3 regions of the Exiguobacterium sp. s78 genome follow, and region 3 is predicted to be linked to each of the others. Evidence: riboswitches for the same ligand, from Rfam matches in the RefSeq annotation. Region 3 holds a riboswitch; each other region holds the start of a gene.
The links. A riboswitch is a leader RNA that binds a small molecule or an ion and turns the genes downstream of it on or off. The one in region 3 is predicted to bind lysine.

Region 1: linked by a shared signal. The riboswitch ahead of KNQ18_RS13505 (Na+/H+ antiporter NhaC family protein) and the one ahead of KNQ18_RS14665 (aspartate kinase) in region 3 are both predicted to bind lysine.
Region 2: linked by a shared signal. The riboswitch ahead of KNQ18_RS11800 (amino acid permease) and the one ahead of KNQ18_RS14665 (aspartate kinase) in region 3 are both predicted to bind lysine.

The regions. Positions count from the first base shown of each region.
Region 1 covers NZ_JACSNB010000003.1:80,530-86,952, forward strand. The annotation lists gene KNQ18_RS13495 (PDZ domain-containing protein) at 1-837, shown strand, start outside; gene htpG (molecular chaperone HtpG) at 921-2,783, shown strand; gene KNQ18_RS13505 (Na+/H+ antiporter NhaC family protein) at 2,848-4,431, opposite strand; lysine riboswitch at 4,543-4,721, opposite strand; gene KNQ18_RS13510 (uracil-DNA glycosylase family protein) at 4,814-5,551, opposite strand; gene KNQ18_RS13515 (heme oxygenase) at 5,676-5,996, opposite strand; gene KNQ18_RS13520 (class I SAM-dependent methyltransferase) at 6,086-6,423, shown strand, end outside.
Region 2 covers NZ_JACSNB010000002.1:63,963-70,385, forward strand. The annotation lists gene KNQ18_RS11780 (HlyD family secretion protein) at 6-662, opposite strand; gene KNQ18_RS11785 (TetR/AcrR family transcriptional regulator) at 855-1,460, shown strand; gene KNQ18_RS11790 (diguanylate cyclase) at 1,503-2,594, opposite strand; gene KNQ18_RS11795 (MarR family winged helix-turn-helix transcriptional regulator) at 2,733-3,188, opposite strand; lysine riboswitch at 3,354-3,542, shown strand; gene KNQ18_RS11800 (amino acid permease) at 3,674-5,155, shown strand; gene KNQ18_RS11805 (solute:sodium symporter family transporter) at 5,687-6,423, shown strand, end outside.
Region 3 covers NZ_JACSNB010000004.1:42,896-49,318, forward strand. The annotation lists gene KNQ18_RS14655 (argininosuccinate synthase) at 25-1,230, shown strand; gene argH (argininosuccinate lyase) at 1,227-2,597, shown strand; lysine riboswitch at 2,668-2,845, shown strand; gene KNQ18_RS14665 (aspartate kinase) at 2,959-4,158, shown strand; gene KNQ18_RS14670 (aspartate-semialdehyde dehydrogenase) at 4,172-5,164, shown strand; gene dapA (4-hydroxy-tetrahydrodipicolinate synthase) at 5,182-6,063, shown strand; gene dapB (4-hydroxy-tetrahydrodipicolinate reductase) at 6,060-6,423, shown strand, end outside.

The sequences.
Region 1 (6,423 bases), on a different contig from region 3:
GCCAAAAAATTATTACACGAAGCCGTCCAGTACCAAATAACACTCGAGAAGAGTGCATTCGCAAGGGAATTGATCGACCAAACGACACCGGTCCTCTGGTTTGGTGATGCGACACGTAGCAGTTGGGTGACGATCGCGACGAACCCATCTCGATCGCAGTTTTTAGACCGAACAGGTACATTACGATTTGACGAGCATGGTCCGCTTTTCATACGTCCGAAGTCGATGGCATGGGAGGATTATCTGCAGGAGAAAACGCTGACGGATTCGATCCGACGCTTCAATCGTTACTTCAAACAACCAAATGTGTACCGGACCTGGTTCGGTCGACCAGGTGGGGGGAAGCTCGAAGGATTCTTGAACGGACTCGGTGCGTCGTTTTACGAAAAGACGTTTGATCCAGTCATTCATTTGGATTTTTTCCCGTTTCCGACACACCATTACATGGGAGCGATCAAAGAACGCAGCGTGTTGGAAGATAGTCCGTTCGGTCAGACATTTTTGTTACGCCTGCTTGAACTGTTTTCGATAAAAGGAATCATCCTGCTCGGTAAGGAACACACGGAACGATTTGCGAAGCTCGAACCAGATATCGATTGGACAACCTATCGACCAACGGATTATCCAGACGCGATTTTTCAAGTTGGCTTCTCGTCACGATTTCAGGTACCCGTCGTCGGACTCCACTTCAAACCGAGTGAGCAGTTCATCGGTCTCGGTAATCGAAAGGATGAAAACGGCGTTAGCCATGGCACCTACGGGTCAGCAGAACACTTACGTCAAATTGGAATGATTGTCCTTGAAAAAGTCACGACACACAGTGAAAAAGGAGATTGACAGATATTTCGAACTCCCTAATAATAGGAGATGAATTAGCACTCTATATGAATGAGTGCTAAAAAAGGGGAGGCAGAATGAGCATGGAAACGAAACAATTTAAGGCGGAATCAAAACGATTGCTGGAGATGATGATTCATTCCATCTATACGCATAAGGAGATTTTCCTGCGCGAATTGGTCTCGAATGCAAGTGACGCCATGGATAAGATGTACTATAAAGCATTGACGGACGAGACGATTTCGTTCGAGAAGGAACACTACAAAATTACGATCGAACCAAATAAAGAAGCACGTCAACTGATCATTCGTGATACGGGAATCGGAATGACGAAAGACGAGCTAGAAGAGAATCTCGGTACGATCGCGAAGAGTGGATCGCTTGCCTTCAAGGCAGAGAATGAAGCACAAGATGGTCATGATATCATCGGACAATTCGGTGTCGGATTCTATTCTGCATTCATGGTCGCAGACGTCGTCACCGTCGTTACGAAACCGTTCGGCAGTGCAGTCGCTTATAAATGGGAATCGCGTGGTGTCGAAGGTTATACGATCGAGGAAGTCGACAAGGAAACCGTCGGAACGGAGATTACACTCCACATCAAGGCGAACGATGAAGAAGAATCGTATGACGAATACCTCGAGACATATCGTCTACGTAGCATCATCAAAAAATACTCGGATTTCATCCGTTATCCGATCGAGATGAAGGAACTCGAACGTCAGCCGATCGAAGGCAGTGACGAGACGGAAGAGGTCGAAGTCGTCAAGACGATCAACAGCATGGTGCCGATCTGGCGGAAGAACAAACGGGAACTGACAGACGAAGACTATACGAACTTCTACCAAGAGAAGCGGTATGGTTTCGACACACCGGCGAAACACATTCATATCAGTGTCGACGGCGCTGTTCGTTATCAATCGATCTTATTCATTCCGGAGCAAGCGCCGTACGATTATTATTCGAAGGAATTTGAAAAGGGTCTTGAACTCTATGCCAACGGTGTCTTGATCATGGAAAAATGCAGCGACTTGTTGCCGGATCACTTCAGTTTCGTCAAAGGGATGGTCGACTCGGAAGACTTATCGCTCAACATCTCGCGTGAGTTACTGCAGCACGATCGTCAATTGAAATTGATCGCGAAAAACATCCAAAGTAAGATCAAGACACAACTTGAAGCACTTCTGCGCGAGGATCGTACGAAGTACGAAACGTTCTATCAAGCGTTCGGACGTCAGCTGAAGTTCGGTATGTATAATGATTACGGCATGCATAAAGAACAGGTGCAGGACCTCGTCCTCTTCTACTCAGCCAAGGAGAAGAAGTTGATCACACTCGCAGAATACGTCGCAGCGATGCCGGAAGATCAGGCACATATCTATTACGCTGCTGGTGAGAGTACGAATCGTCTGGATAAATTACCACAATCCGAGCTCGTTCGTGATAAAGGGTATGATATCTTGTACTTCACGGAAGAGATCGATGAGTTCGCGATTCAGATGCTCGTGACGTATAACGAGAAGACGTTCAAGTCGGTCACAAGCAGCGATTTAGGGATTGAAGCAGCAGAAGCGGAGACGACGGACGCACAAGCAGAGATGTTCCAAGCTATGCAGGAAGTCCTAAGTGGACAAGTCAAGGAAGTCAAAGCCTCAACGCGTCTCAAATCGCATCCCGTCTGTTTTGCGACGGACGGCGCCGTCTCGATCGAGATGGAGAAAATCCTGAAGGCGATGCCGAATAACGAAGGGATAGAAGCGGTCAAGATTCTTGAATTGAATCCGTCACACGCAGTGTTCGAGTCTCTTGAAACGGCGTATCAAAACGATCGTTCAAAATTCGAGCGCTATACCAAACTGATGTATCAACAAGCATTACTTGTCGAAGGGCTTCCACTTGAGGATCCGGTAGCGTTCGCGAATGATGTGTGTTTATTGATGGTGTGAAACGAATAGATATGAAAAAGGCATTGGATGCGCGCATCCAATGCCTTTTTCATAAAGTGTTTCATCAATCCGTTTGTAAATCCGAAGCGGTTTCGCCTTTTTTCGAGAGAACGTTCAAGACGACGACGAAGAGTACGAATGTGACAAGAGCTCCGATGAAACCGAATACCGAAGACTCCGTGAAACCGATGACTAAATAACCGACTGCCGCAGTGACGGCACCGACTAGCGCATACGGTAACTGTGTCGTAACGTGATCGATATGATGGGATCCAGCCCCTGTCGAACTTAAGATTGTCGTATCGGAAATCGGTGAACAATGGTCACCGAAGACAGATCCAGCAAGAACAGCAGCAAGTGTCGGTAACAAGAGTGAGGCATCGACAGCCATGACGAGATCCGCACCGATTGGCAACATGATCCCGAATGTACCCCAACTTGTTCCTGTCGAGAATGCCATCAAGCCGGCAATCAAGAATAACAAGAACGGCAAGTACGACGCAGAAATCGAGTTGCTAACGAAGCTCGCGAGATAATCACCGGTTTTCATATCACCGATGACAGCAATGATCGTCCAAGCGAATAACAGAATCACGACTGCTGGCCACATCGAACGCATACCAGCAACGATGCTTGCACGGTAATCGCGGCCCGGAATTTTTCGTCCGATCAGCATCAGGAAAGCGACGATTAAACTGATGACGACACCTGCGACGAGTGAACGTGTGACGTCTGTTGCCTCAAATGCTCCAATTAAAGTAAACGGGCGATTGTCGGCTGCAAGTGCCTGAGCACCTGTCCCGAGTAACGCACTGATTGTAGCAATGACAAGAACGACGATCGGAACGACGAGATCCCGGACTTTTCCGTTCGTATGTTCGTTGACCTCTTTTGCCATCCCCATCGGTGTTCCTTTTGACGCATCAAAAAGTTCACCATTCGCGGCACGGCGTTCATGCTGTTTCATCGGTCCGACAGAGACGCCAGAATAAGCGATGTAAAGTGTTAAAAGTAACGCGAAAATCGCATAGAAGTTCATTGGAACGATCATCATGAAAGCACTAAACGCTGAGTAATCCGTAATCGAGTGCGTCGTTAAGATACCGGCGATGATGGAGATGATGAATGCGCCCCAACTCGAAAGCGGACTGATGACACAAACAGGCGCAGCTGTTGAGTCAATCAAATAGGCAAGCTTTGCACGTGAGACACCACGGCGATCCGTTAACGGACGACTGACGTTGCCGACAGCGAGACTGTTGAAGTAATCATCGATGAAAATCAAGATACCGAGTCCGAAGGCAACTAAGCGTGCACCACGCGCTGTCTTGACGTGAGTAGAAGCCCATTCACCGAAGGCACGAGCGCCACCTGATGTCTGAATGAGCGTGGAAAGGACGCCGAGCAATAACAAGAAGACAAGCAATAAGACGTTCCACTCGTTCAAGGCACCGTCTGCCCAAAAGAGGCTGAAGATGTTCTTGCCGAGATAGGTTACCGTATCGATCGGGTTAAAACGGTGAAGTAACAGGGCACCGACGAGAATACCGACACCTAACGAAAGAACGACCTTTCGGGTAAAGATGGCTAATAAGATAGCTAGTAAAGCAGGTACAAGGGCAATGATGGAATCTGAATAGTTGACCATGAAAAATATCCTCCTCTTTAATAAATGGCTTAAAGATGAGACCCCGCGGCACAAAAAAAGCAAGGGCACCGGCAACAAAGCCGACACCCTCGCTGGATGCGTCTTTCTTAGCCGAATTGGAGCGCTCCATACAATTGTTATGTATGGCAATCGATCGGGTGTTTCCCGAATCGACCAACGACGATATGCTCGACACATACTGTCATTTCGGCGATGTCACCTTTCCTGTAGTCGTCTTCGTTGTCATCCTCGGACCAAGTACTGATTGAAATCGCGCCTCTACCTCATCGATAGAATAGTCATATTCTGTTCTTATGGACACTTTATCATGTATTTCAGAAGCGATTCAACCATATATTCTGATAATTTAAGATAAAGTTGTTTATTCAGCAAAATGTTGAATGAGCTGTTTCATCAAATAGGCTTGGTTTTCCTCGAATTGTTTTTTTCGATGACCGTTCGCGCCAGATGGGTGGGGGAATCCGGAAAGAAGCTGATGCTGTTCGATTCGTCCATCATGAATCAATCCACGGACTTGCGTCTCGACGACCCGACCGAGTGGAATTAATAACGCTGGTTTTTGTAACTGATTGATCTCAGCGACGAAGTGTTCTTCCGCGTAGTGCCTTAATAAAGGGCTACGATTGATCTTCGGTTGATGACCCGAGTAATTCTTTTCGCGATAAAAGACGGGTTGCTTTAACAGTGACGTTGGATGCAATAATTTCTGATGTTGATGAAATAAGCTAGCCGTCGTCTCGATTCCGAGCAATGCTGGAAGTTCGAGTGTATCAAGCATCTGGACGAGGTTACGTCGCATCGTTCCAGCAAAGCTTGCTGTATATTTGACGAGGCGTGCCGTCTCTTCTAATGAAACACCATGGTGAAGGGCATCTGTCGCTTCTTCGAAAGCGATTCGCATCTGTTCAAAACCTGGTGTGATCCCGATAATGACGACTTTTGCTTCAGTATTGACGTATTCGCCAATCGGAGAGTAATAGACGGTCAGCTCGTTCTCCTGTTGCAATAAAAAATCGTCCGTCCATAATTCATCACGTCGTAACGTACGATCGTCAGGTAAGCTACGAATGGCTTGTTCAAATATAGTTAATGAATTCATGAAGGACCCTCTCTCTCTGTAATGGCATTATGATAACAAATAATACCATTTGTGACAATTCGACCCTTTCACTATTTGTGTATAGGTATATAAAAAAGGACTCGATACGAGTCCTTTTCGTACATCATGCGCGTTCTTTGACCGAAGCGACTTCATATGTCAGAATCTCGCTGCCGAGCATTGGCGATTCTCCTGCCTCACTACTCGCAGGTCGACTATGTGACGCTTTGAAATCGTCACTCTCCCGCCATGCTTGAAAACTCTTCATGTCTTCCCAATACATGTTGACGTTCATTTCATCATGTTCTTCGATGTTTTGCGTCAATAAGACCTCGACGCGGATGAATCCGTCCATCGTATCAAGTCCACTTGGACGCGTAAAACGAGGAGCGAGAGCTGCAGCCATCCCTTTTTTGACTTTAATCCGGTTCGTAACGACGATCATCATAAAATCCCCTTTCAAAAAACGAGTAACGTACTTCTTCAGTATAGTACGATGAAGGCAAGAATGCCGGAAAGAAGGAACAAACGACAATGAATGAACAGGAATACGATCAACGATTACGAATCGAGACCATTGAGATGCAACATCTTTATGGTGTGTTTAGTCACTACAATCGATATGAACCAACGCCTTATACGGCACTAGACGAATTATGCGAAACGTATTTGTTTCAAAAACAGGACACGGTCATTGATTTCGGGTGTGGGAAAGGGCGTTTGAACTTTTACTTACACGACCGATTCGATTGTTCCGTCATCGGAATCGAGATGAACGGACAATTTTACGAGGACGCACTCCGGAATATGGCGAACTACCAAAGTCGACGGAAGCGGCGTTCCGGAAGTTTGCGATTTGAACAGACGTATGC
Region 2 (6,423 bases), on a different contig from region 3:
CCTCCTTAATCCTTATGAATGCGGACGGTCACATTCATACCAGGTCGAATGTCGAGTGATTTTTCTTGCGAGAGTGATACTTTAACTGGAATGACTTGTGCGACTTTCGTGTAGTTCGCGTTTCCGTTTGAAGAAGGCATCATTGAGAACGTGGAAGCCGTCGTCATACCGATTTGCTCGACTTCACCAGAAAGTGTCGTGTCCGGATAGCTGTCGACATAGACATCCACTGTTTGTCCGACTTTGATTTCATCGATTTCTGTTTCTTCGATGTTCGCTGTGACCCAAAGGTCGTTTAAGTCAAAACCATAGGCGAGAGGTGTACCTGCTGCGACGAAGCCGTTCTTTGTCGCCATCGACTGAACGATCGTTGCTTTTGAGGGCATTGAAACAGAGAGGTCCGTCGATTTTTGTCCGGCTTGTGCCGTCATGACGTGTCCGACTGTTGCTCCACTGGCGAGTGATTCGCCTGTTTTCGCAGACCAGTCTGTTAATTTACCAGCGCTTGGGCTCGCAACCGTTATCATCTTACCGTCGATTTTCGCATTGTCTGTTTTGACATAGCTCGTTGCTTGATCGTAATAGTAGTATCCGACAACACCACCACCGATTAAAACGATGAGTGTCACGATATTGATGATCAATAATTTTTTCATACTCATGGGTGTGTTAGCATCCTTTCTTGTGTACAATCGATTCAAAAAAAGTACTCCTCTGGGGGGAGGAGTAATTAATATAGTTAATTATATGGATCATTAGCTAACAAACAACCGACAATTTCCGACAAAATGTTGGAAAAATAGATGATAACGGATTCATTAATGAAAAGAGGATGAAAAAGGAGTGAAATATGGATGAATGAGAGCCGTGATCCCCGACCAAAACGGTCACGTGACCGTATTACAATGGAATTATTTCGTTTATTGAAGACGCACAGCTTCTCGAGTATTACTGTCAAAATGCTGACGGATGGAGCCGGTGTGAACCGTTCGACCTTCTACGCACACTATACGGATAAGTATGATTTGCTCGACCAAATCGTTGAGGAGCAAATGAAGGCACTTGAACAAGCAATTCGGATCACGGGTACAGGAACTGTCTTTCCGACAGTCGAGCAGGTGAGTCGCTATTTTGCTCGTTTGTTCATTCATATCGAAGAAAATGAATTATTCTATCAAACGATGCTCGTTCAAGGACCGATCAAAACGTTCATCTCCCGTTTTCTCGATACATTGAAAGATAACTATCGTCTTGTGTTTCGACCGCAAATCACAGAAGAAGCTACGTTCGTCGATCGGGACTTATTATTGAACTATGTCATTGGTGGACAGTTGGGATTGTTGATTTCTTGGTTACGAAACGGTCGACCGTATTCATCAGAGTATATGGCAGAACAATTAAGTCGGATGATCGTCTTTGGAACGGTTGAGAGTATCGGTTTTCCTAAAGAGACGGAATGAGGACGTAAAAAAGACACTTCCCTGCGGAAGTGTCCAATCAGTTTAAGCCTGTCGGAATGCGAGTTCTTTCGTATAGATCGTACTCCGATTCCGTCCGCTTTCTTTTGAATAATACAACGCTTTATCTGCCTGTTGTAATGCTTCAAGTGACGTATGCGAACCACTGGAATGTGAAATCCCAAGTGAGATCGTAATTTGTAGATCAGGTACATCTGCTGTCGGGAACAGGTTACGTGCGACCGTCAGCCGAGCTAGTTCTGCTATTTTTTGCGCTTCTTTCGCCGAAGTACTTGGTAAGATGATTAAAAATTCTTCACCACCGTACCGTCCGACGAGGTCGTCTGGACGCGTCAAGGAAGCGAGAGTCATGCCGAGTTGGCGTAACACATCATCGCCCGCATCATGACCATATGTATCATTGACATGCTTGAAGAAATCGATATCGATGAGCACAAGTGAATAGCCTTGATCGGTCGAACCGACAAGCGATAGCGAGTCATCCAGACGACGGCGATTGGCGAGCCCTGTCAAAGCATCCGTCATGGCGAGTTTCTGCTGATACTGGATGTTTTCGAAGTGACGGCGTAATTCCGTCAGTAATCGAAAGGCAACAAAGCCAGCTAATAAATTAAAGAAGACGTACGCAATCGAGATTTTAAAGAATGTCGACCAGCTGTGCGTCAAGATGTAGATGGCGGGTAACGAATAGAGAATACCGACCAACACCATAAGTTGAAAATGACGCATCGAGACATGGACGAATCGACGAATGATCCCAATCGTCGTGATGAATAAGACGATGATCAGCGTAGATAAATAAAATCCTTCCATTTGATCAACTGGTGTTAAAAAGTAACGTGTCCCGATGATCATTGCTCCTGCAACGATGGCGCTTGGGAAACCACCGAACAGCATGGCGATCGCGACGGGAACGATACGTAAATCAACACGGGCGACATCGATTTGGATCCCATTGAACATTAATAAGACCGCAATCAGACCAGAGACTGCTCCGAGTATAAGTCGAATGCTCCATTTGGAGTTCAATGAAATACGCGGTTGATTCCGAAACGGTAAGAACAAGAGAGTAATCGTTGTGAACAGTAGACAAAAGTTAATGATGAATTGATTCATGATGGACAACAAATCCTCCCAACTCCCCCAGCTAACAGATTTCCATATATATACTTCCAGTATACTCAAGTAGATAACGGTTAGACAGAGGGAAATCTTTAGACCAAAATAGAAAAAACGGTAGAAAATCTACCGTTTTTAAGAAGATGAAGTAAGGGTATCCTCATCCATCGTCTGTAAAATTTTATCAAAGACATGAATCATCGTTTCGAGCTCTTCTTCCGTCAATGTACCGAAGCGGTCTTGTAAATAGTTTTTCCGGACGATTTCGAGATCCCGAAATGCACGTTCCCCGTCCTCCGTCAAAGCGAGTACGATTGAACGACGATCTTCCGTCGAACGTGTCCGTGTGACATATCCTTGTTTATACAGCTTATCCGTCAAAGCAGTGACTTGACTCGTCGCGAGCTCAAATTGTTCCGCAAGAAGCGTCGGGCGCTGAGGACCATTTTCTGAAAGGCTTCGTAAGATGAAAAACTCACTCCGGGTCGCCGTTCCTTCAAATAGCCGGTTAAGTTCACGTCGCAGGGTACGAAGAATGACACGCATTTGTTCCTCGAGTCGATAAGTTAGCAAATCACGTTCCTGTGGCATGCAAGCAGCATCCTTTCTCTCAGTGGACTTCTACCATTTAGTGTACTAAACATATCGGATTTTTACCATCGACTACCCCAGATTCGAAAAAGGCAATTGACAATTTCGTGGCGTTTTGTGTAATATGGCGTAGTAATAACTAACTTAATTCAGTTCTCACTCAACCAGTGGGATGGAGGTTGCAGTTCTTAAGAGTACGGTTACGGATGTCGTCAAGCGACAGATGAGGTGACCTGAAAGGAAGAATTGCCGAAATCAATCATCGCTTTGAAGATGATCGATTGGGATTAGATCAAATAGGTCTAATACTGTCACAAGTCGGGTATCACCTACTTGTGGAGAGCTATCTTTCACGACGGTAGAATGAGGCGCATCCATTTTATTATGTTGCGTTCTCATCTTCCATCTGGAAGATGAGGGCGCTTTTTGTTTTTTCATTCAAAAAGTGTCCTCTCAAAAATTTATTAAAGAGAGAAGCGAACGAAATGAACAATCTAGATGTGAAACAAACAACAGATTCGACAGCAGAAGGATTAAAACGTGGATTACAAGCCCGTCATATGTCAATGATCGCCATCGGTGGAGCGATCGGAACAGGACTCTTCATTGCGTCCGGTGCTTCCGTCGCAGCAGCAGGACCAGGTGGGGCGCTCCTATCGTATGCAATCGTTGGTCTGATGGTCTACTTCCTCATGACAAGTCTTGGTGAAATGGCAGCGTATATGCCGGTCGCTGGATCCTTCTCGACCTATGGAACGAAATTCGTCGATCCATCATTCGGCTTTGCGCTCGGCTGGAACTACTGGTACAACTGGGCAGTCACGATCGCAGTCGAGCTCGTCGCAGCACAAATCGTCATGACATATTGGTTCCCGGATGTTCCTGGATTTTATTTCAGTGCCTTGTTCCTCTTACTCATGATTGGCTTGAACTACTTCTCCGTTAAGGGATTCGGGGAAGCGGAGTATTGGTTTGCGATGATTAAAGTCGTTACCGTCATCGTCTTCTTAGTCGTCGGTGTTGCGATGATTTTTGGTGTCTTTACATCAGAGCCACCGGTTGGCTTTAAAAACTTTGCACTTGGCGATGCACCGTTCGTCGGTGGGATTCCTGCCGTCATCGGTATCATTCTCGTTGCCGGATTCAGTTTTCAAGGTACAGAACTGGTCGGGATTGCCGCGGGTGAGTCGGAAGATCCGAAAAAGAATGTTCCAAAAGCAGTCAAACAAGTCTTCTGGCGCATCTTGCTTTTCTACGTCTTCGCGATTTTCGTCATCGGAATGCTCATTCCGTATACGAGTCCGAACTTGGTTTCCAATGACATTACGGACGTAGCGGTTAGTCCGTTTACGCTTGTCTTTGAAAAAGCGGGTCTTGCCTTCTCAGCAGCACTCATGAACGCCGTCATCTTGACGTCTGTTCTATCTGCCGGAAACTCAGGTATGTATGCTTCGACTCGGATGCTTTATACGCTTGCTCGCCAAGGGGATGCACCGAAGTTGTTCGCGAAAGTATCGAAAAACGGTGTACCGCGTAACGCTTTGCTCGCAACAGGAGCAATCGGTGCACTCTGTTTCTTGACGTCGATGTTTGGTGGACAAGTCTACTTGTGGTTACTCAATGCTTCGGGGATGACAGGCTTCATCGCATGGCTCGGGATTGCAATCAGTCACTATCGTTTCCGTAAAGGATTCCTTGCACAAGGTCACTCGTTGAAAGACTTACCATATGTTGCACCAGCGTTCCCGTTTGGTCCGCTGTTCGCATTCGGTCTTTGTTTCCTCGTCATCGTTGGTCAAAACTACGCAGCATTCCTTGCGGATCAAATCGATTGGGTCGGAATTGCCGCAACGTATGTTGGTATTCCATTATTCCTTGCCTTCTGGTTAGGACACAAATTCAAAAATCGGACGTCAATCGTTCGTTATGACGAGATGGACTTCCCAGAACATCCACGTCAATCATAATGTGTGAACCACCTTCTATAAATGAAGGTGATTGAGATTGAAGACAAAGTGCAATTTTTCTCTGATGAGTCTGATGAGAAAGATTGCGCTTTTTTGTTCGTTTCGAATCGTTTTCCTGGGACAAGCATCGCGCCGCTTCGCTGCAGGGTCACTCTTGCTTGTTTTTCCCTAGGAAGCGATGTCGAGTCAACAAAACGATTCTCTGATTCTCCTTCCAGAATGACACGTTACACGCCACTCCTACAGGAAAAAGCGCAATTTTGCGCTGTCAGAGACAAACAAGACCCGTTTTCCTACTCGAATAGAGCGGGAAAATTGGCTTGTATCTCGCCTGAGGAAAGGGCGTGAAGACGAGACATTTTTGAGTCAGCCCATTTTTCTGCAATCGGAACCACCTTCTAGAATGAGGGTGTTTTTTTATTCCCTTAAATGAAAACGTTCTCTAAAATATAGTTTTGAAAAAGTATAAAAAAGGAATTAATGAATACATATTCAAAAATAGAAAAATGAATAAAGAACAGGGGGAGACGCATGACTACATCTGAATTATTTTTTACATTAGGTTCTGCGACGTTTTTCATGTTGCTCGTTGCCTACATATCCTACCGATTGACGCGTGGGAAAACACAAGGCGTCGATGAATACTTCTTAGCGGGGCGAGGGCTAAGTGGCGTTTTCATTGCCGGATCGCTACTGCTGACGAATTTGTCGGCAGAACAGTTGATTGGACTAAACGGACAATCCTTCATGGGAAACATGTCGAGTATGGCGTGGGAAGTCACGGCAGGATTTGCTGCCATCATCATGGCCATCTATCTGCTCCCAAAGTTTCTCGGGCTCGGTATCTCGACGTTACCGGAATACTTAAGTCACCGGTATGACGAGACGGTTCGCCGGATGACAGTCTTACTCTTTTTGCTCGGATATATGTGCGTCACGATTCCTTCAATGCTTTATTCAGGTGGGATTGCTGTCTTGCAACTGTTCGATGTTCCAGAGCTATTTGGTCTCAGTTATACGCAGTCCCTTTGGTTAGTCGTCTGGGTCGTCGGGATCATCGGAGCGATTTATGCGATTTTTGGTGGTCTACGTGCGGTGGCTGTCTCGGATACTTTGAACGGGATCGGGCTTGTCTTCGTCGGATTCCTAGTTCCGGTGCTTGGCTTTATTGCACTAGGTGACGGGAATTTACTTCAAGGGATGAAGACGATTGCGACTGTGCAACCGGAAAAGCTGAACGCAATCGGAAGCTCAACCGATGCCGTTCC
Region 3 (6,423 bases):
TTTAAAACCAGGAGGGAATTATACATGTCGAAACAAAAATTGATCTTAGCGTACTCTGGGGGACTTGATACATCGGTAGCCATTAAATGGTTGAGCAAGGACTATGACGTCATTGCCTTATGCATGGATGTCGGAGAAGGAAAAGATTTATCCGTCATTAAAGAAAAAGCACTCCTCGTCGGTGCGATCGAATCGATCGTCCTCGATGTAAAAGAAGAATTCGCACAAGACTTCGTATTACCGGCACTTCAATATGGCGCGCATTACGAAAATGCCTATCCGTTGATTTCAGCGCTTTCGCGTCCGTTGATCGCAGAAAAGCTCGTCGAAGTCGCGCATCAACATGGTGCAACAGCGGTTGCTCACGGATGTACCGGAAAAGGGAACGACCAAGTCCGGTTCGAAGTTTCGGTCGCAGCACTTGATCCATCACTCGAAGTCATCGCACCGGTTCGGGAATGGAAATGGTCACGGGAAGAAGAGATCGCCTATGCGAAAGAAAACAACGTGCCGATCCCGATCAACCTCGACAGCCCATACTCAATCGACATGAACCTCTGGGGACGGAGTAACGAGTGTGGCGTCCTAGAAAACCCTTGGACAGAGCCACCACAAGACGCTTACGCGTTAACAGTAGCGCCAGAAGACGCACCGGATCAGGCAGAAGAAGTCATCATTGGCTTTGAAGCAGGTGTTCCGGTCTCGATCAACGGAACGACATATCCACTGGCGAAACTGATCACGGAACTGAACATCATCGCTGGTGCACATGGGGTCGGACGGATCGACCACGTCGAGAACCGTCTCGTCGGTATCAAATCGCGGGAAGTCTATGAGTGCCCAGGAGCAACGGTTTTACTCAAAGCTCACGCTGCACTCGAGACGATTACATTGACGAAGGACGTCGCGCATTTCAAACCACTACTCAGCAAACAATACGCAGAAACGATCTATAACGGTCTCTTCCATGCACCATTGACAAAAGGCTTGAAAGCATTCCTGACGGCGACACAACAGGACGTCACAGGAGAAGTTCGCGTTAAACTGTTCAAAGGAAACGCAACCGTGACAGGTCGTCAGTCCGCTGTCTCACTCTACGATGAGAAACTTGCGACGTATACGAAAGAAGACGCGTTCGATCATGAAGCAGCAAAAGGCTTCATCAAATTACACGGACTTGCCGTTTCGACTCATGCGAGCGTACATCGTCAGGCGGGTGTAACGAAATGACCAAACTCTGGGGTGGACGTTTTACGGAAAGTGCTTCCGCTCAAGCGGAAGCCTTCGGAGCATCGATCACGTTCGATCAAAAATTAGCGAGCGTCGATTTAAAAGGCAGTCTCGCACACGCGCAGATGCTATTTGAACAAGGGATCCTCGCTCAAGACGAGTGGACACAAATCGAGCAAGGACTGAAGCAACTGGAAACGACGTTAGCGGATCATGTGTATACGCTAGCAGATGAAGACATTCACATGAATCTCGAGCGTCTATTGACGGAACAGATTGGTCCGGTTGCAGGAAAACTGCATACGGCACGGAGCCGAAATGACCAGGTCGCAACGGATTTACATCTATGGATGGAACAACATGTTGAAGCGTTGACGACGGCATTACGCGAGCTCCAATCGGTTATCACGGAACAAGCTGAGCAACATATCGAGACGGTCATGCCAGGTTATACGCATTTGCAACGGGCACAACCGATCTCGCTTGCGCATCACTTGCTCGCTTATTTCTGGATGTTCGAACGTGATGTCGAACGGTTGACGGATAATCAAAAGCGGATCCGGAAATCACCGCTCGGGGCAGGCGCGCTCGCGGGGACGACATTCCCAATCGATCGTTTCCGTTCTGCCGAGTTGCTCGGTTTTGAGTCAATCTATCCGAACAGTCTCGACGCTGTCTCCGACCGCGATTTCGTCATCGAATACCTCGGGATCGCCTCGACCGTCATGATGCATCTCTCGCGTTTTTGTGAAGAAATCATCATCTGGGCATCGCAAGAATTTGGCTTCATCGAGTTGTCTGATGCTTTCTCGACAGGGTCGAGCATGATGCCACAGAAGAAAAATCCTGATTTCGCTGAATTGATTCGTGGGAAAACGGGGCGCGTCTACGGCAATCTGATGGGCTTCTTGACGACGATGAAGGCATTACCACTCGCTTACAACAAAGACATGCAAGAGGATAAGGAAGGGGTCTTCGATACAGCAGATACCGTTCTCCAATCCGTTCAAATCTTCACCGGAATGATTGAATCTGCGACGTTTAAGACCGAAGCGCTCAAGAAGGCGACAATGCAAGACTTCTCGAATGCAACGGAACTCGCTGACTACCTTGTAACGAAAGGCATACCGTTCCGGGAAGCGCATGAAATCGTCGGCAAAGCCGTCCTTTACTGTGTGCAGAACGGTTGTTTCCTGAAGGATTTGAACCTCGAGACGTATCAAACGTTCCATCCTGATATCACAGAAGACGTCTATCCGCTCCTCGATCCGGTTCAAGCAGTAGCACGCCGGACTAGCTACGGCGGGACAGGGTTTGCTGCCGTGTCGGAGCAACTCGAACTCGCGAAACAGCATCTTGCGAATTGACGAATTTTGAAAAAAAACAGTCAAATGACTGGATTTAACAAAAGATGTCTGCTATAACTGTAACTAACAACCGACAGATAGAGGCGCGGATGACATGAGTAGCATCATTCTTGAAGGCAAGCATGCCGAATGATGTGAAAGGGGAAGTCCGCCGAAGTGAACGAGAAGATGCTTCTTCTTGTTTGCTGGTACAACGGTTAAGATCCGTTGTACTGCCGAAACCGATGTTTCGGAGCGCTATCTTACGTAAAAGAACGAATGACTTTGTCTTCGTTTGTCCGATCGTGATAACGACGGGCCGTAGGAACGCTCCTACCGGCCCGTCGTTTTTTTTCTGTATCGGGACAAAGGAGATAGGATTGTGACAACTGTACTTAAATTTGGTGGAAGCTCGGTTGCGACTGTCGAACAGATTCAGTCTATTGCGAATTATTTGAAGAGTCGCGCAGCCGAAGGTGAAAAACTCGTCGTCGTCGTTTCGGCGATGGGCAAGATGACAGATTCTTTGATCGCTCAGGCGCAAGCCATCACGGATCGCCCCGAGCGAAGAGAACTCGATCGACTGCTTGCCATCGGAGAAGAACAGACGATTTCATTACTCAGCATCGCCCTCAACTCGCTCGGTGTCAAAGCGTTATCGCAAACAGGCGCTCAAGCAGGAATCAGCACGATGGGCGTGCATACGAAAAGTAAGATCAAACAGATCGATGGAGATCTGTTACGACAAAAACTCGAAACGTACGATGTCGTCATCGTCGCCGGATTCCAAGGTGTCAACGAACTCGGTGATGTCACGACGCTTGGACGGGGTGGGTCGGATACAACGGCAGTTGCCCTTGCGGCAGTCCTTGATAAACGGTGCGAAATCTATACCGATGTCGACGGTGTCTATACAGCTGATCCACGAATCCACGCCGCCGCTCAACCGATTCCACATATCTCGTATGATGAGATGATGGAAATGAGCGCCCTCGGGTCGAAGGTCATGGAAATGCGAAGTGTCGAACTAGGAAAAAAATACGGCGTACACATCTTCGTCGGGAAAACACTTGAATCGAAAAGGGGAACATGGATCATGGAAGCGACGGAAACAATGGAACAAAAAGCGGTGACGAGTGTCAGTGTAACGAAGAACGTCTTGACGGTATCAATCAAACACGTACCGCAAACGAATGCAGCAGTAGCCGATATCTTCGAACTGTTATCCAATCGCCACGTCAACATCGACATGATCAGTCAAACGACGTTCGACAGTGACATCTTCTTATCGTTCTCATGTCCACTCGATGAGGAAGAGTTCCTCGATGAAGCATTGAAAGACATCATGGATCGCTTCACGACAGTCAAGGTCGATCGCCATAATCAGCACGCGAAGTTATCTGTCGTCGGCATCGGGATGCGGGATGCAACAGGTGTCGCTTCGAAGTTGTTCGCAATCTTCCGAGCGGAGAACATTCCGTTCTATCAAGTTACGACTTCAGAAATCAGCATCTCATACACGATTGCACAAGCAGATATTGAACGGACGGTTGCAGCGATTGCAAACGCGTTCGAGTTATAAGGAGGAAAACAGGATGTATCATGTAGCAGTCATTGGAGCAACCGGCGCCGTCGGTCAAAAAATGTTACAAGTACTAGCCGAACTGGACTTCCCGGTCAGCCGCCTGTCCGCTTACGCTTCTGCTCGTTCAGCAGGGAACACGGTACAGTTCAAGGAAGAAGCCATTACGATCCAAGCACTGACACCAAGTATCACGGAAGACGAGATTGACGTCGCGTTGTTCGCGGCGGGCGGAACGATCAGTGAACAATATGCCCCGTTACTAGCTGAAAACGGAACACTCGTCGTTGATAATTCAAGTGCTTTCCGGATGCAGGAGACGATTCCGCTTGTCGTGCCAGAAGTCAATCCACAAGCGATTCAAGTGACGGACCGCTTGATCGCAAATCCGAACTGTTCGACGATTCAATCCGTCGTCGCCTTAGCACCGCTCCAGTCACTGGGATTCGAGCGTGTCAACTATACGACGTATCAGGCCGTATCCGGTTCTGGTCAAAAAGGAATCGAGGATCTGGCACGTGGAGCACGCGGAGAAGAGCCCGTCAATTATCCGCATCCGATTCACGATAACATCTTGCCACATATCGATGTGTTCCTTGAGAACGGCTATACGAAAGAAGAGCAGAAGATGATTGACGAAACACGGAAAATCTTCAATCTTCCAGCACTACCAGTCAGTGCGACATGTGTGCGTGTTCCAGTCACGAATTCTCACTCGGTTGCGATCAACGTCACGTTTACGCAGCCGACGACGGTTGCAGCGATCCGTGAAGCACTTGAAGGCGCACCGGGCGTCGTCCTCATCGATGATGTCGCGAATACGCGTTATCCGATGCCACTCGATGCAAGTGGTACGGACGACGTCTACGTCGGTCGGATTCGACAAGATGATAGTCTCGCGAACACGTTCCATCTCTGGTGTGTAGCCGACAACATTCGAAAAGGTGCCGCCTCAAATGCCGTACAAGTCGCACGCCAAGCAATCGAACAGTCGATTCATTCATAAAAAAGGAGGAGTTCTTCATGTTCAAAGGAGCAGGTACAGCGCTCGTCACACCATTTAATGAAGCAGGCGAGTTGGATCTACACGTATTCGAACGCTTGATCGAGCAACAACTCGCAGCAGGAATTCAGGCGCTTGTCGTCGGAGGAACGACAGGAGAAGGATCGACACTGACGAACACGGAATTCGAACAACTACTGACGACTGCCGTTCAAATCACGGCAGGACGAGTACCAGTCATTGCCGGAACGGGTTCGAACAACACGGCAGCAACAATCGAGAAGACGTTACTCGCAGAGCGCCTCGGTGCGGACGCAGCGATGCTCGTCACACCGTATTACAATAAAACATCGCAAGCGGGTCTCGTCGCACATTTCACGGCGGTCGCTGATGCAACCGAATTACCAATCATGCTGTACAACGTTCCATCGCGGACAGGCGTTGCGATCGCAGTCGAAACAGCAGTGACGTTAGCACGTCATCCACGAATCCAAGCGTTTAAGGAGGCGAGTGGAGACGTCAGCTTCATGGGTGAACTGATGGCGGCGATTCCGGAAGATTTCGCGGTCTTCTGTGGAAATGATGATCAAATCCTGCCGTACATGGCATGGGGGGCACAAGGCGTCATCTCAGTTCTTTCGAACCCGTACCCAGCAGAGACACAAGCACTTGCTGAGGCGTTACTCGCACAAGATCTCGTCACAGCTCGCCGGATTCAGGCAGACTTGTTACCGGTCATCGGTGCCTTGTTCAGTGACGTTAATCCGATTCCAGTCAAAGCATCGCTTGAAGAACTTGGCTTTGCTGTCGGTGCGCCGCGCTTGCCGCTCGTCCGTCAATCGGAAGCGGGACATGCCCACTTACTCGAAACGATGCGGGCTTACAAAGGAGTGGTTCGATGAAACTCGCGTTACACGGTTATGGGGCGACAGGACAATACGTCGTCGAACTCGCACCACAAAGTGTCGTGGCGATCGTTGACCGGACGAAGTCATCCGATACGATCGCTTCATATGCCGAGCTAACAGAGATGTCAGAAACGGTCGATGCGATCATCGACTTCTCGCATCCGAGTTTGCTACCTGATCTGCTCGCATACGGGCTGGCGACAAAAACACCACTCGTTATCGCAACGACTGGTTTTTCTGAGGCGGAACTGGCATCGATTAAGGACGCCGCAAAAGAAATTCCGATCTTCCAGTCGTACAACATGTCGTACGGTATCGCGATGGTGCAGCAACTGCTGAAGACACTTGTGCCAC